Regions from separate parts of the Pseudomonas sp. LB3P58 genome, predicted to be linked through region 4. Evidence: predicted binding sites of a transcription regulator. Region 4 holds the regulator's gene; each other region holds the start of a gene.
What was found. Region 4 encodes sigma-54, which starts transcription at its own class of promoters, with help from an activator protein. Its sites were predicted from a motif close to ANTGGCATNNANNTTGCTNT; they were not measured.
Positions count from the first base shown of each region.

Region 1: the regulator sigma-54 is predicted to act here: its motif matches at 1,654-1,673, upstream of ACYZTZ_RS04890 (flagellar basal body rod protein FlgF).
Region 2: the regulator sigma-54 is predicted to act here: its motif matches at 1,285-1,304, upstream of ACYZTZ_RS06105 (circularly permuted type 2 ATP-grasp protein).
Region 3: the regulator sigma-54 is predicted to act here: its motif matches at 1,905-1,924, upstream of ACYZTZ_RS06390 (CmpA/NrtA family ABC transporter substrate-binding protein).

Region 1 is NZ_JBUBVE010000001.1:1,048,625-1,052,493, forward strand. Features, by position in the region: gene ACYZTZ_RS04885 (sigma-54-dependent transcriptional regulator) at 1-1,504, shown strand, start outside; gene ACYZTZ_RS04890 (flagellar basal body rod protein FlgF) at 1,728-2,468, shown strand; gene flgG (flagellar basal-body rod protein FlgG) at 2,514-3,299, shown strand; gene flgH (flagellar basal body L-ring protein FlgH) at 3,352-3,869, shown strand, end outside.
Region 2 is NZ_JBUBVE010000001.1:1,303,203-1,307,071, forward strand. Features, by position in the region: gene ACYZTZ_RS06095 (hypothetical protein) at 154-387, shown strand; gene ACYZTZ_RS06100 (ribonuclease E inhibitor RraB) at 601-942, shown strand; gene ACYZTZ_RS06105 (circularly permuted type 2 ATP-grasp protein) at 1,336-2,745, shown strand; gene ACYZTZ_RS06110 (alpha-E domain-containing protein) at 2,758-3,708, shown strand; gene ACYZTZ_RS06115 (transglutaminase family protein) at 3,705-3,869, shown strand, end outside.
Region 3 is NZ_JBUBVE010000001.1:1,370,421-1,374,289, forward strand. Features, by position in the region: gene ACYZTZ_RS06385 (ANTAR domain-containing response regulator) at 1-558, opposite strand, end outside; gene ACYZTZ_RS06390 (CmpA/NrtA family ABC transporter substrate-binding protein) at 574-1,785, opposite strand; gene ACYZTZ_RS06395 (quinone-dependent dihydroorotate dehydrogenase) at 2,015-3,034, shown strand; gene rmf (ribosome modulation factor) at 3,182-3,397, opposite strand.
Region 4 is NZ_JBUBVE010000001.1:301,903-305,771, reverse strand. Features, by position in the region: gene lptA (lipopolysaccharide transport periplasmic protein LptA) at 1-279, shown strand, start outside; gene lptB (LPS export ABC transporter ATP-binding protein) at 279-1,004, shown strand; gene ACYZTZ_RS01330 (RNA polymerase factor sigma-54) at 1,189-2,682, shown strand; gene hpf (ribosome hibernation-promoting factor, HPF/YfiA family) at 2,757-3,065, shown strand; gene ptsN (PTS IIA-like nitrogen regulatory protein PtsN) at 3,078-3,542, shown strand; gene rapZ (RNase adapter RapZ) at 3,545-3,869, shown strand, end outside.

The sequences.
Region 1 (3,869 bases), 750 kb from region 4:
GGTGGAGTACGGGATCAACGTCGCTCGCGGCGAGGTCGGCGGTGAGCAAGGCAATGCCATCTACCTGCATTGCCCGAACCTGATCAACATTCAGTTTCAGGCATTGCGTCCGAAATTCGAATCGATTGCCGGGGTGTTCGGCGTCAAGCGCGTAGGGCTGATGCCCAGCGAGCGTCGGCACATGGAACTCAATGCGTTGCTCGGCGCCCTGGAATTTCCGGTGCTGTCGATCGACATGGGCGGTTCGATCGTCGCGGCCAACCGTGCGGCGGCGCAGTTGTTAGGCGTGCGGGTAGATGAGGTGCCGGGGATTCCGCTGTCGCGTTACGCCGAGGATTTCGACTTGCCGGAATTGGTGCGCGCCAACAAGTCGCGGATCAACGGGTTGCGGGTGAAGGTGAAGGGCGACGTGTTTCTCGCCGACATCGCGCCACTGCAATCGGAGCATGACGACAGCGAAGCCATGGCCGGCGCGGTACTCACGCTGCACCGCGCCGACCGGGTCGGTGAGCGCATCTATAACGTGCGCAAACAGGAATTACGCGGGTTCGACAGCATTTTCCAAAGCTCGAAGGTGATGGCTGCGGTGGTACGCGAAGCCCGACGCATGGCGCCGCTGGATGCTCCGCTATTAATAGAAGGTGAAACCGGTACGGGTAAAGAGTTGTTGGCGCGCGCCTGCCACCTGGCGAGTCCGCGGGGGCAATCGCCGTTGATGGCGCTCAACTGCGCCGGTCTGCCGGAATCCATGGCTGAGACGGAGTTGTTTGGCTACGGCCCCGGCGCTTTCGAAGGGGCGCGGGCAGAAGGCAAACTCGGACTGCTGGAGCTGACGGCGGGCGGTACGCTGTTTCTCGATGGCGTCGGGGAAATGAGCCCGCGCTTACAGGTGAAATTGCTGCGTTTCCTGCAGGACGGTTGCTTCCGTCGTGTGGGCAGTGATGAAGAGGTTTATCTGGATGTGCGGGTGATCTGCGCGACTCAGGTCGACCTGTCAGAGTTGTGTGCACGCGGCGAGTTTCGCCAGGATTTGTATCACCGCTTGAACGTGCTTTCGCTGCACATTCCGCCACTGCGTGAATGCCTGGATGGCTTGACGCCGCTGGTGGAACACTTCCTCGATCAGGCCAGTCGGCAGATCGGTTGCCCGCTGCCGAAACTGGCGCCAGCGGCGATGGAACGGCTCAGTCACTACCATTGGCCGGGCAATGTTCGGCAGTTGGAAAACGTGTTGTTCCAGGCGGTTTCCTTGTGCGAGGGCGGGACCGTCAAGGCCGAACATATTCGCTTGCCGGACTACGGCGTGCGTCAGCCACTTGGCGACTTCTCACTCGAGGGCGGGCTGGACGAGATTGTCGGGCGCTTCGAGAAAGCGGTGCTTGAGCGTTTGTATTCCGAACACCCGAGCAGTCGGCAGCTGGGCAAGCGATTGGGGGTTTCGCACACCACCATTGCCAATAAGTTGCGTGAGTACGAAGTCGGCAAAGAACCCGGCAGCGCATAGGTCCCTACGAGGTCGGAGTTGAGCCGAAGAGGTCGGCACTTGCCGCAAACGGCATAACACCGCCGGTTTTTCGTCTTCGATACAATCCTCCAATCCCTCCTGAACCCCTCAAGTCCTTTGTTTGCCGGGCCCTGCGCCGCCAGAAAAAAGTTGGTCTGCAAATTGCTTATGGCTCAGCAGTACAGCGGTGGGCGGCAAACGTCCGGCATGCAGAGGAAAGAGTGTGGACAAGTACCTTTATGTGGCAATGACCGGCGCCAGCCAGAATGCACTGGCGCAGAAGGCTCATGCGAACAACCTGGCGAACATCTCCACCAACGGTTTCCAGAAAGACCTGGAGCAGGCTCGTTCGATGCCGGTGTTCGGTGACAGCTTTCCGGCGCGTGCGTTTGCCCTGTCCGAACGTCCGGCCACCGACTTCTCCCCTGGCGCATTGGTGGAAACCGGTCGTGACCTCGATGTCGCGGTGCAAGGCAATGGCTGGATCGCCGTGCAGAACCCGGACGGCGGTGAAAGCTACGTGCGCACCGGCAGCCTGAACGTCGACGCCCTGGGCGTGCTGCGGGCCGGCAACGGTATGCCGGTGATGGGCAATGGCGGGCCGATTGCCGTGCCGCCCGAGCAGCAAATCGAAGTGGGCGAGGACGGCACCATCAGCATTCGAGCGATGGGCGAAGGTCCGCGCGTGATGGCGGAAGTCGACCGCATCAAGCTGGTTAATCCTGACTTCAAGAACATGACCAAAGGCCTGGACGGATCGATCCACACCAAGGATGGCAAGCCGGCGCAAGCCGATGCCGACGTCAAACTGGTGTCCGGTTTCCTTGAGTCGAGCAACGTCAACGCCGTGGAAGAGATGACCTCGGTACTGGCCCTGGCCAAGCAGTTCGAACTGCACATCAAGATGATGAACACCGCCAAAGAAGACGACCAGGCCATGGCTCGGGTCTTGCAGATCAGCTAATTATCAGAACGTCGCGCCGTAAAACAGGCGCACGAGGAGAATCGAATGCTTCCGGCTCTATGGGTTGCCAAAACAGGTCTGTCCGCCCAGGACACCAACCTGACGACCATTTCCAACAACCTGGCCAACGTGTCGACCACGGGTTTCAAACGTGACCGCGCCGAGTTCCAGGACTTGCTCTACCAGATCAAACGCCAGCCAGGCGCCCAGTCGACCCAGGACAGTGAACTGCCGTCGGGTCTGCAATTGGGTACCGGTGTGCGCATTGTCGGCACCCAGAAAAACTTCACCGCCGGCAGCCTGCAAACCACCGAGCAGCCGTTGGACATGGCCATCGACGGTCGCGGTTTCTTCCAGATTCTGCAGCCGGACGGCACGACTTCCTACACCCGTGACGGTACGTTTCACCTGGACTCCAACGGTCAGATCGTGAACTCCAGCGGCTTCGCCCTGGAACCGGCCATTGTCATCCCGAACGATGCCCAGACCTTTACGGTCGGTCGCGACGGCACTGTGTCCATCACCGTTGCCGGCAACCCGGCCTCCCAGGTGATCGGTAACCTGCAAACCGCCGACTTCATCAACCCGGCCGGTCTGCAGGCTGTGGGCAACAACCTGTTCCTGGAAACCGCGGCCAGCGGCGCGCCGCAAGTCGGCACCCCGGGCCTGGCCGGTTTCGGCACCACGCTGCAGAACACCCTGGAAACCTCGAACGTCAGCACCGTTGAAGAGATGGTCAACATGATCACCACTCAGCGCGCTTACGAGATGAACTCCAAGGTGATCTCCACCGCCGACCAGATGCTCTCGTTCGTAACGCAGAATCTGTAATCAAGTCTATGAGGCGGCCATGAGGTCGCCTGCAACACCGTGAGGTAGGGTCATGAATCGCTATGTATCTGTTCTGGCACTGAGTGGGATCGCCGCGCTTTCGGGCTGCGTCGGTCCGACGCCCAAGCCCAATGACCCTTACTACGCCCCGGTGTTACCGCGCACGCCGCTGCCGGCGGCGGCCAATAACGGCTCGATCTACCAGGCCGGTTTCGAACAGAACCTGTACAGCGACCGCAAGGCGTTCCGGGTCGGTGACATCATCACCATCACCTTGAACGAGAAGACCCAGGCCAGCAAAAACGCCAATTCCCAGGTCGGCAAGACCAGCAAGACCAGCATTGGCCTGTCCTCATTGTTCGGCAGTACGCCCAATACGAATAACCCGCTCGGCAGCGGCGACCTGAGCCTGGATGCCAGCTACAGCGGCGACCGCGCGACCAAGGGTGACAGCAAGGCCGGGCAGGGCAACAGCCTGACCGGCTCGATCACCGTGACCGTCGCCGACGTGTTGCCCAACGGCATCATCGCCGTACGCGGCGAGAAGTGGATGACCCTCAATACCGGTGA
Region 2 (3,869 bases), 1.0 Mb from region 4:
AAGGGCCCTCTCAGGTTGTGTGAAAACACACCGGAGACGGCCCTTTTTTCATGCTTCACTTATAGATGTAGAAGGTCCGGTTGAACGATTGGCCGGGGAAGAATGTCGAGATACATGTAAGCCCATCCATGGGTTTTATCGAGGAGGCACCTGATGCAAAAGTGGAAAGTCACTTTCGTTGATGATCACGGTGAAAAAGTTGACGAGGTGTTCGAGAGCGATGAATGCCCGGACAACGAGCAAGCCGCGAAGCTCATCCGCGCCCGGCGTCTGCCTGTGGCTGCCGAACTGGACCTCAACGATCTGGAAGGGCGCGTCGATGATCCGACTGTCAAAAGTCTGAAGACCCAGTGCAGCATTGAAATCCTCAGCATCACGCCAATCTGAACATCTCCTGTCACATTCCTAACCAGGCCTTGGCAGCGGCTCTATCTTGAGGCTACTCTGCAATCGAGATCAGCGAACGGATCGCTAAGGTCTGGTCTTGTCAGCTACATGCTTGCTTCCCACCGGCAACGTTGTTGCCGCATTGCTCGCCCCATTCGGTTGCGAGTGCCGGGAATACGGAAAGTCTATCCATCAGTCTGAGGGGGACGTTTCATGAGCACAGCCTATCAAGAAGACATCAGCACCAGCGTCTTGCGCCGCATGAAAGAAGGCGGTTTCGACTTTTCACGATTCCATCCCATCGAGTTCTACGCCATTTTCCCGGACGAGGAGCGGGCACGCAGGGCGGCAGGGCATTACTGTGGTGAATCCTTGAATGCACAAATCAGCGTGCGCGACGACGGCGCGTGGTACCTGGAACTGAGCAAAGTGATGTACGCCACTTATGACGGTATCGGCGATTTTGAGCAGGATTTCGAGGCGGTGGTCGAGCCTTTGGGCGGCATCATCGAAGGATGGGGCGTGAAGCAGGAGGTACGAGGGCGACTCGCATAACTTATGAACAGTGACAACACTCAGCAACGGCTGACCTCAGGGTTGGCCGTTTTCGTTTGTGGGGTTTGGAAATCGTGTTTTTGATTCATAACGTTTCAAAAGCGCAAAAAAAAGCCGCCTAAACAGGCGGCTAAAGGGAAGTTCATCAAGATTTTCAGCGAATGCGCGGATTATCCGCATCGACTCCCGGGCAGTGAAATCAACTCTGGCTATGCTGGTGATAGGCGACAACATTGCTTCGCAATGAAGCGGGGGCGATCAGGTGGGGGCATTTACCGCACAGGATTGGTGCGGTGCGTGCAGTGCGATTATCCAACTGATTGATATCAAAGCGTTTATGCCGATGGCACGGGCTTTGCGAAGCCCAGATGTCCGGGTGACAAGGAGTACGGCATGATCCGCACCTATTTTGATGAGATGTACGATGCCGGTGGCCAGGTCCGCCCGCATTATCGGGAGTTTGCCCGTTGGCTGGCCGAAACGCCTGACGAGCTTTTGGCACAACGGCGACGCGAGGCCGATCTGTTATTTCATCGCGCCGGGATTACATTCACGCTCTATGGTGATGAGCAAGGGACAGAGCGCCTGATTCCCTTCGACACCATTCCCCGCAGCATCCCCGCCAGTGAATGGCGAGTTGTCGAGCGCGGCTGCATTCAGCGGGTCAAGGCGTTGAACATGTTCCTCGCCGACCTCTATCACGAGCAGCGCATTATCAAGGCCGGCATCATTCCAGCCGAGCAAGTGCTGGCCAACGAGCAATACCAGTTGGCGATGCAAGGGCTGGATTTGCACCGCGATATCTATTCCCACATCTCCGGGGTCGATCTGGTGCGCGATGGCGACGGCACGTACTACGTGCTTGAAGACAATCTTCGTACGCCGAGCGGCGTCAGCTACATGCTGGAAGACCGCAAGATGATGATGCGGTTGTTCCCCGAGTTGTTCGCGGCCCAGCGCATTGCCCCTATCGACCACTATCCGAACCTGTTGCTCGACACCCTGAAAAGCTCCAGCCCGATTGATAACCCGAGCGTAGTGGTACTGACGCCGGGTCGTTTCAACAGCGCGTTCTTTGAACATGCGTTTCTGGCGCGGGAAATGGGCGTTGAGCTGGTGGAAGGCGCGGACCTGTTCGTGCGGGATGACAAGGTGTTCATGCGCACCACGGACGGGCCGAAAGCCGTCGACGTGATCTACCGTCGCCTCGACGATGCGTTCCTCGATCCGCTGGCGTTCAACCCGGACTCGATGCTTGGTGTTCCAGGGCTGCTGTCGTCGTACCGCTCTGGCAACGTCGTGTTGGCGAATGCCATCGGCACCGGGGTCGCGGACGACAAATCGGTCTATCCATTCGTCACGGACATGATCCGTTTCTACCTGGATGAAGAGCCGATTCTGAAGAACGTGCCGACGTTCCAGTGCCGCAATCCCTCTGAACTGTCCCACGTACTGGCCAATCTTCCGGAACTGGTGGTCAAGGAAACCCAGGGCTCCGGCGGTTACGGAATGCTGGTCGGGCCGGCGGCGACGGCGGCGGAAATCGAGTCATTCCGCGCGCGGATCAAAGCCAAGCCCCATGCGTACATCGCGCAACCGACGTTGTCCCTGTCGACCTGTCCGACCTTTGTCGAAAACGGCATCGCTCCACGCCACATCGACCTGCGTCCGTTTGTATTGTCTGGCCGCGAAACCCGGGTTGTGCCCGGCGGTTTGACCCGTGTTGCCCTGCGCGAAGGCTCTCTGGTGGTGAATTCATCCCAGGGCGGTGGAACCAAGGACACCTGGGTGGTCGAGGATTGAAGGAAGCCTGCCATGTTAAGTAGAACTGCCTCGGATTTGTATTGGATGTCGCGTTACCTGGAGCGGGCTGAAAACCTCGCACGGATGCTCGACATCAGTTATTCGCTGTCGCTGATGCCACAGGATGGCCGTGGTGACGGCCTGCATGAACTCGCCATGCCGTTGCTGATCACCGGCACCCTGGACGATTACCTGGAGCGCCACGGCGATTTGCATGCTGAACGGCTGCTGCATTTCTTCGCCCTGGACGCGGCCAACCCGGCGAGCATCTACAGCTGCCTCGGCGCCGCGCGGGCCAGTGCCCATGCGGTGCGTGGGCGAATCACCGCCGACATGTGGGAAAACATCAATGCCACCTGGCTGGAAATCCGCGGGATTGCCGATCAGGGCTTGAGTCGCTACGGCATGAGCCGTTTCTGCGAGTGGATCAAGGAGCGTTCCCACCTGTTCCGCGGCGCGTCCTACGGCACGATCATGCGTAACGATGCGTTCCGCTTTATTCGTCTGGGGACGTTTATCGAAAGGGCCGACAACACGTTGCGCCTGCTGGATGCCCGCTACGAAATGGCTGGCGATCAGGCAGAGGCGGTCAGCGATGGCACCGCTCACGCCTATTACCAGTGGAGCGCTTTACTAAGGGCGTTGTCCTCGTTCGAGGCCTACACCGAGATCTACCGCGACGCACCCGGCGCCCGGCATGTGGCTGAGTTGCTGTTGCTGCGCGCTGACGTGCCGCGTTCATTGCGCGCCTGCACCGAAGAAATCGACCAGATCCTTGCCCAGCTGCCGGGGGCCAACGGCCGTCCCGCGCAACGCCTGGCAGCGGAAATGGACGCACGCCTGCGCTACACCGGCATCACCGAAATTCTCGACGAAGGCCTGCACGCCTGGCTGACCGAGTTCATCCCGCTGGTGCGCCAGTTGGGTAACGCCATACACAGTTCCTACCTGGAGGCTGCATGAGACTTTCCATTAGCCACGAGACCACCTATCACTACGAAGATCAGGTGCGGGCGAGCATCCAGTACCTGCGACTGACACCCCACGACAGCGAGCGTCAGCACGTGCTCAGCTGGCAGCTCGACTTGCCGCGCCCGGTGCGCGCGCAACTCGATCCGTTCGGC
Region 3 (3,869 bases), 1.1 Mb from region 4:
CATGGCGATGATCTGCTCCGCCACCTGAATCAGCTTCTGCTGGCGGCTCATGGCCTGGCGGCGCATCAGGGTGTAGGCCTCTTCCTCGTTGCAGTCCTTCATTTTCATCAGCAGCCCTTTGGCCAGCTCGATGCGCTTGCGCTCGGCCAGTTGCTGGTCGCGGGCGTTGAGCTGGGCGCGCAGGGCCTGGTCGCTTTCAAAACGCGCCATGGCCACATCGAGAATCGGCTGCAAGCGCTGTGCGTGGATGCCTTCGACGATGTAGGCACTGACGCCGGACTTGATCGCCTGACGCATCACATCGGGGTCATGTTCATCGGTAAACATCACGATCGGCCGCGGTTGATCGCGGCTCACCAGCACCACTTGCTCCATCACATCGCGGCTCGGTGACTCGGTATCGATCAAAATCACGTCCGGACGCACCGTTTCGACGCGCGCGGGCAGGTCGATGGTCAGCCCCGACTCGTCGATCACCTCGAACCCGGCTTCGGTCAGGGCCGCCTTCAGGCGACCGACTTTCTTCGCGGTGTCGTTGATCAGCAGGATACGCAACATATTCGCAGTCTCCTGTCAGCGGCTGGCGAGAAGGGGCGAGCTGTCGCTCATGGCGTGCAGTTTGAAACTGCGGGCATAGCCGGCGGGGTCCTGGCCATCCCAGACCTTGCCGTCGATCAACTGGCTGCTGCGCATTGGCTGATCACTCGCGGCCACACCGACAGCGGTGGCGGCCTCTCGATACAAGTCTAGTTGCTGGACCTGACGGGCCACGCCGAGGTAGTCCGGGTCGTCGCGCAACAAACCCCAACGGCGGAATTGGGTCATGAACCACATGCCATCGGACAGATACGGCAAGTTGACCTCGCCACCACCATGGAAACGCAGCGCGTGCGGGTCTTGCCAGCGATTACCCAGGCCATCGGCGTAGTCACCGAGCAATCGCGGTTCGATGCAGTCGAGTGGCGCGTCGAGGTATTCGGGTGCGCTCAACAGCTTCGCGGTGCTACGGCGATTTTCGGTACTTTCCTCGATGAAGCGGCTGGCCTCCAGAATCGCCATCACCAGCGCCCGTGCGGTGTTGGGGTATTGCTCGACAAAGGCGCGGGTGCAGCCGAGGACTTTTTCCGGGTGATCGGGCCAGATGGTCTGCGTGGTGGCCATCGTGAACCCCAAGTTTTGCTGCACCGCACTGGCGGACCATGGCTCGCCGACGCAGAAGCCATCGATGCGCCCGGCTTGCAGGTGCGCAACCATTTGTGGCGGCGGCACGACCACGCTGTCGACGTCCTGCAACGGGTGGATGCCCTGACTCGCGAGCCAGTAATACAGCCACATGGCGTGGGTACCCGTAGGAAATGTCTGGGCGAAGGTGAGTTTTGGGCGACTTTGGTGCACGTGTCGGTCCAGTGCTTCAGGACTGGTCACGCCTAAAGTCTGTAAGCCATGGGAAAGGTTGATGCTCTGGCCATTCTGATTCAGGCCCATGAGCACCGCCATGTCGGTCGACGCGACACCGCCGATGCCCAAATGCACGGCGTAGATCAAACCGTACAGGCTGTGGGCGGCGTCGAGTTCGCCACTGACCAGTTTGTCCCGCAGGTTGGCCCAGGACGACTGGCGCTTGAGGTTCAGGGTCAGGCCATAAGGTTGGGCGAAGCCCTGCGTGGCCGCGACCACCACGGAGGCGCAGTCGCTCAGGGCCATGAAGCCGAGGTTGATTTCGGTCTTTTCCGGGGCATCGCTGCCGTTGACCCAGGCCAGAGGGTTGGCTGGAACTTCAATCATCAGTAAACACCTTCCATAAAAAAGCGCCGTACCGGGCTGCTTGCCAGGGCAAGGCCAAGTGACGACGCCTTTGTCTTTCGACTCATCCCGCCGTTGGCATGAGTGCTGATGTCAGTGACGGTGCAAGGCATATGCCATCGCTCGCTGATTTTGTCGCGCGCCTCGCCTGCAACCCCGATGCCCGGCTATAATCGCCGCCACTTTTCGTAGCCCAGAGTCAAACCCGCCCATGTACACCCTGGCCCGTCAGCTGTTGTTCAAACTTTCCCCGGAAACCTCCCACGATCTGTCCCTGGACCTGATCGGCGCGGGCGGGCGTTTGGGCCTCAACGGCTTGCTGTGCAAGGCACCGGCGAAAATGCCGGTGACCGTCATGGGCCTCGAGTTCCCGAACCCGGTGGGTCTGGCGGCCGGTCTGGACAAGAACGGCGCGGCCATCGACGGTTTTGCGCAATTGGGTTTTGGTTTTGTCGAAATCGGCACCATCACTCCGCGTCCGCAGCCGGGCAACCCGAAGCCACGTATTTTCCGTCTGCCGGATGCCGAGGCGATCATCAACCGCATGGGGTTCAACAACCTCGGCGTCGATCACCTGCTGGCTCGAGTGGCGGCGGCCAAGTTCAAGGGCGTGCTGGGCATCAATATCGGCAAAAACTTCGATACCCCGGTTGAGCGGGCGGTCGACGACTACCTGATCTGCCTGGACAAGGTCTATGCCCACGCCAGCTATGTGACGGTCAACGTCAGCTCGCCGAACACCCCGGGCCTGCGCAGCCTGCAATTCGGCGATTCGCTGAAGCAGTTGTTGGCCGACCTGGCGACGCGTCGCGCAGAACTGGCGCTGCGCCACGGCAAACATGTACCCCTGGCGATCAAGATTGCGCCGGACATGACCGACGAAGAAACCGCTCAGGTCGCGCAAGCGCTGATCGAAACCGGGATGGACGCGGTGATCGCCACCAACACCACCCTGAGCCGCGTCGGCGTAGAAGGCATGGAGCATGGTGACGAGGCGGGCGGTCTGTCTGGCGCACCGGTTCGTGACAAGAGCACCCACACCGTGAAGGTGCTGGCGGCCGAGTTGGCCGGTCGCTTGCCGATCATCGCCGTGGGCGGCATCACCGAAGGCAAGCACGCGGCTGAGAAAATCGCTGCAGGTGCCAGCCTGGTGCAGCTCTATTCCGGCTTCATCTATAAAGGTCCGGCGCTGATTCGTGAATCTGTAGACGCCATCGCCGCCTTGCGCTGATCCCTGTGGGAGCTCAAGGTGAGATTTTGGCAGGCATAAAAAAGGGCTCCTCGAAGGAGCCCCTGGGCCGAAGCCCGCCGCCCGGATGGGGCGTGCGTGGTAAGTCGTTACGTAATCAGATTGTCGTGTCGGAGTGTGTGCCCTGTGTTAGCCGACGGCGTGAAGTTCGTTGAGTCTATGGATTCCCGCAGTGCCGGTCATACCGTCCCAGTTGTCGCCGCGTCCTTCTCGCCAGCCGTTAATCCAGGCTTGGCGTACCGACGGTAGAGTAAATGGGCAAAGCTCACGGGATTTGCCACCAACGCCATATTGATATCCGCGCAAAAATGCTCTTTCCAACGGATCACGCTTAAGTCTTCTCATAGGGTGTTGCCCTCACTTGTTGACTGTATTTATCGCGTCGACCTCAATCGAGGTCTGGCAGAAAAACTCCTGCCGTTGGGGGCTCGCTGCCGGCGTCGCGAGCCAAGGTGTTGACGTCATTGCGGCGTCAACCTGTATTGAGTTCTAACCAATGCGTCACATCGAGGGAATGATCGTTTTGTCATAAGGACGTAACGATAAAGATGGTATGGCGATAAGTAACACGATGTTGTCCCGTGTTTATTGGCAAAACCCCGGTATGATCAGCCCCGCGCTGCATGATGGGGTTAATCCTTTAGTGAGAATGCCTCCTGTTGAGCAGGGGGACTATTCGACGAAGGGTCGACTTATGACATTTTGTTGCATCAACTTTTTTATCTGTCTTTGCATCTAAGCTCTTTTAACCCGAGCTTGCAGGGGTGGGACGGCACACCTTCGTGCCACGCGGGCGCTCTTTTAGAAAAGCGCCTGA
Region 4 (3,869 bases):
TTCGAGCAAATGCAAACCCAGGGCGACACCAAGCCCGTTCAGGGCTGGGGAGTGACTATTCAGTACCACGCCTCGCAAAACCGCGTTGTGCTGATCGACAAGGCGAAAGTCATCGACAAGGACAACAACGTCACCCAAGGCGAGAAAATCGTCTACGACACGGTCAAAAAGCTTGCGAGCGCCGGTCGCGCGACGGGCAACAAGGTCACCGAGTCGCGTCCGCGCATCGACATGGTGATCCAGCCGAAGAAGAAAACCGACGAGCAAAAGGCCCAGTAATGGCAACTCTGAAAGCTCAGCATCTGGCCAAGAGCTACAAGAGCCGCCAGGTCGTGCGTGACGTCAGCCTGTCGATCGACAGCGGTCAGATCGTCGGCCTGCTGGGTCCCAACGGCGCCGGCAAGACCACCTGCTTTTACATGATTGTCGGTCTGGTACAGGCCGATCAGGGCCGCGTACTGATTGACGACATGGATGTCAGCCACCAGCCTATGCACGGTCGTGCGAAGGCCGGCATCGGCTATCTTCCGCAAGAAGCATCGATCTTCCGCAAACTCTCGGTAGCCGACAACATCATGGCGATCCTCGAGACCCGCAAGGAACTCGACAAGGCCGGTCGTCGCAAAGAGCTGGAAAGCCTGCTGCAGGAATTCCACATCAGCCACATCCGCGACAACCTCGGGATGAGCCTGTCCGGTGGTGAACGCCGCCGCGTGGAAATCGCCCGGGCACTGGCTACCAACCCGAAATTCATCCTGCTCGACGAACCGTTCGCCGGCGTGGACCCGATTTCGGTGGGCGATATCAAACAGATCATCTATCACCTCAAGGCCAAGGGCATTGGCGTGCTGATCACTGACCACAACGTCCGTGAAACCCTGGATATCTGCGAAACCGCCTACATCGTCAACGATGGCCAGCTGATCGCCGAAGGTGACTCTGCCACCATCCTGGCCAACGACCTGGTCAAGGAAGTGTATCTGGGCCATGAGTTCCGCCTGTAAGCACTGAGGTGTCTGGCTGGTTGCTCGGGCGCTTGTCTCGATAAAAAATCAACATTTTTTTATTGTTACAGCGCTCTAGGCAAACGCTGCAGTTTCGGGCATATAATTTGCTTATGTTTGGCGCTCCGGCGCCCTGTAGTGGATGGCGCATGTGCGCCGGCGAATAAGGTGTTAAGCCCCTGCCATGAAACCATCGCTAGTCTTGAGAATGGGCCAGCAGCTGACGATGACACCGCAGCTGCAACAGGCCATCCGCCTGCTCCAATTGTCGACCCTGGACCTGCAACAGGAAATCCAGGAGGCCCTGGAGTCCAATCCGATGCTCGAACGCCAGGAAGAAGGCGACGACTTCGATAACGCCGACCCCTTGGCCGACAAAGCCGAACAGCAACCCAACGTCGACATTCAGGAACCCTCCTATCAGGAAACCGCCCCGACGGTTGATAACCTCGAGGAAGGCGACTGGAACGAGCGCATCCCCAACGAACTGCCCGTCGATACCGCGTGGGAAGACGTCTACCAGACCAGCGCCAGCAGCCTGCCGAGCAACGATGATGACGAGTGGGATTTCACCACCCGTACATCGGCCGGCGAAAGCCTGCAAAGCCACCTGCTGTGGCAACTGAATCTGGCACCGATGTCCGACACTGATCGCCTGATCGCCGTGACCCTGATCGACTGCATCAACAATCAGGGCTACCTGGACGAAACCCTCGAGGAGATTCTCGAAGCCTTCGACCCGGAACTGGACATCGAACTGGACGAAATCGAAGCCGTCCTGCACCGCATCCAGCAATTCGAACCCGCTGGCATCGGCGCCCGCAACCTGGGCGAATGCCTGCTGCTGCAATTGCGTCAGTTGCCCGCCAAGACGCCTTGGCTGGTCGAGGCCAAACGCCTGGTCACCGATTACATCGACCTGCTCGGCAGCCGCGATTACAGCCAGCTGATGCGTCGCATGAAGCTCAAGGAAGACGAACTGCGCCAAGTGATTGAACTGGTGCAGAGCCTCAACCCGCGCCCAGGCTCGCAGATCGAGTCCAGCGAAGCCGAATACGTCGTTCCCGACGTGATCGTACGCAAGGACAACGAGCGCTGGCTGGTCGAGCTGAACCAGGAATCCGTGCCACGACTGCGGGTCAACGCTCAATACGCCGGTTTCGTGCGCCGCGCCGACACCAGCGCCGACAACACCTTCATGCGCAATCAGTTGCAAGAGGCCCGCTGGTTCATCAAGAGCCTGCAAAGCCGCAACGAAACCCTGATGAAAGTAGCCACTCAGATCGTCGAGCATCAGCGCGGTTTTCTTGAATACGGCGACGAAGCCATGAAACCGCTGGTCCTGCATGACATCGCCGAAGCGGTGGGCATGCACGAGTCGACGATTTCACGGGTGACCACGCAGAAATTCATGCATACCCCACGGGGCATATATGAACTGAAATACTTTTTCTCCAGCCACGTCAGCACCTCCGAGGGCGGTGAATGCTCGTCCACGGCGATCCGCGCGATCATCAAAAAACTGGTTGCCGCGGAAAATCAGAAAAAGCCGTTGAGTGACAGCAAGATCGCTGGTTTACTGGAGGCACAAGGCATTCAGGTGGCTCGCCGCACCGTCGCCAAGTACCGCGAATCCCTCGGGATCGCGCCTTCGAGCGAACGTAAGCGGTTGATGTAGAGCCACGCCACAGCGTTCCAGTGGCAGGCATTTCTGCCTGCCGCTTTATGCACTGGCAACGAAGGAGAAGCTGTATGCAAGTCAACATCAGTGGACACCAACTGGAAGTGACCGAACCTCTTCGCACCTACATCGGCGAAAAACTCGAACGATTAGAGAGGCATTTCGACAAAATCACCAACGTGCAAGTCACGATGACGGTCGAAAAGCTCAAGCAGAAAATCGAAGCCACGCTGCATATTCCCGGCAATGAAGTGGTCGCAAACGCGGAGCATACCGATATGTACGCGGCGATCGACGCACTGACCGACAAGCTGGATAAACAACTCAAAAAGCATAAGGAAAAGACCCAAAGCCTCCTCCAGGGCGCGACCGGTCGTTAACACTCCCAACCCATGATCCGACTTGAAAGCATCCTGACCCCCGGCCGTTCCCTCGTGAACGTGCCGGGCGGCAGTAAAAAGAAAGCCCTCGAGCAAATTGCCAACCTTATCCACAAAGAAGTGCCGGATCTGGAGATGCAAGATGTCTTCGAGGCTCTGATTGCCCGTGAAAAACTCGGCTCAACCGGTTTTGGCAACGGCATCGCCATTCCCCACTGCCGCCTGAAGGGCTGCACCTCGCCCATCAGCGCCCTGATGCACCTTGATGCACCCATTGATTTCGACGCCATCGACGGTGCCCCGGTTGACCTGCTGTTCGTTCTGCTGGTCCCGGAAGCCGCTACCGATGCGCACCTGGAGTTACTGCGCCAGATCGCCAGCATGCTCGACCGCAAGGAAGTGCGCGAAAAACTGCGCAGCGCCCCGAGCAATGAAGCCTTGTATCAGGTTGTCCTGGACGAGCAAAACGGTCATTAATCATGCGCTTGATCATCGTCAGTGGCCGCTCCGGCTCAGGTAAAAGTACCGCACTCGATGTTCTCGAGGACAACGGCTACTACTGCATCGACAACCTGCCCGCCGGCCTGCTGCCGGAACTGGCCGAACGCGCGTTGATTCACACCGAGCTGGCACAACCGCTGGTTGCCGTATCCATCGATGCGCGCAACTTGCCGAGTCACTTGTCGCGGTTTCCCGAACTGCTGGAAGAAGTGCGCAGCCGGCATATCCAGTGTGATGTGCTTTATCTGGACGCCGACGAAGAAACCTTGCTCAAACGCTTCTCGGAAACCCGCCGTCGTCACC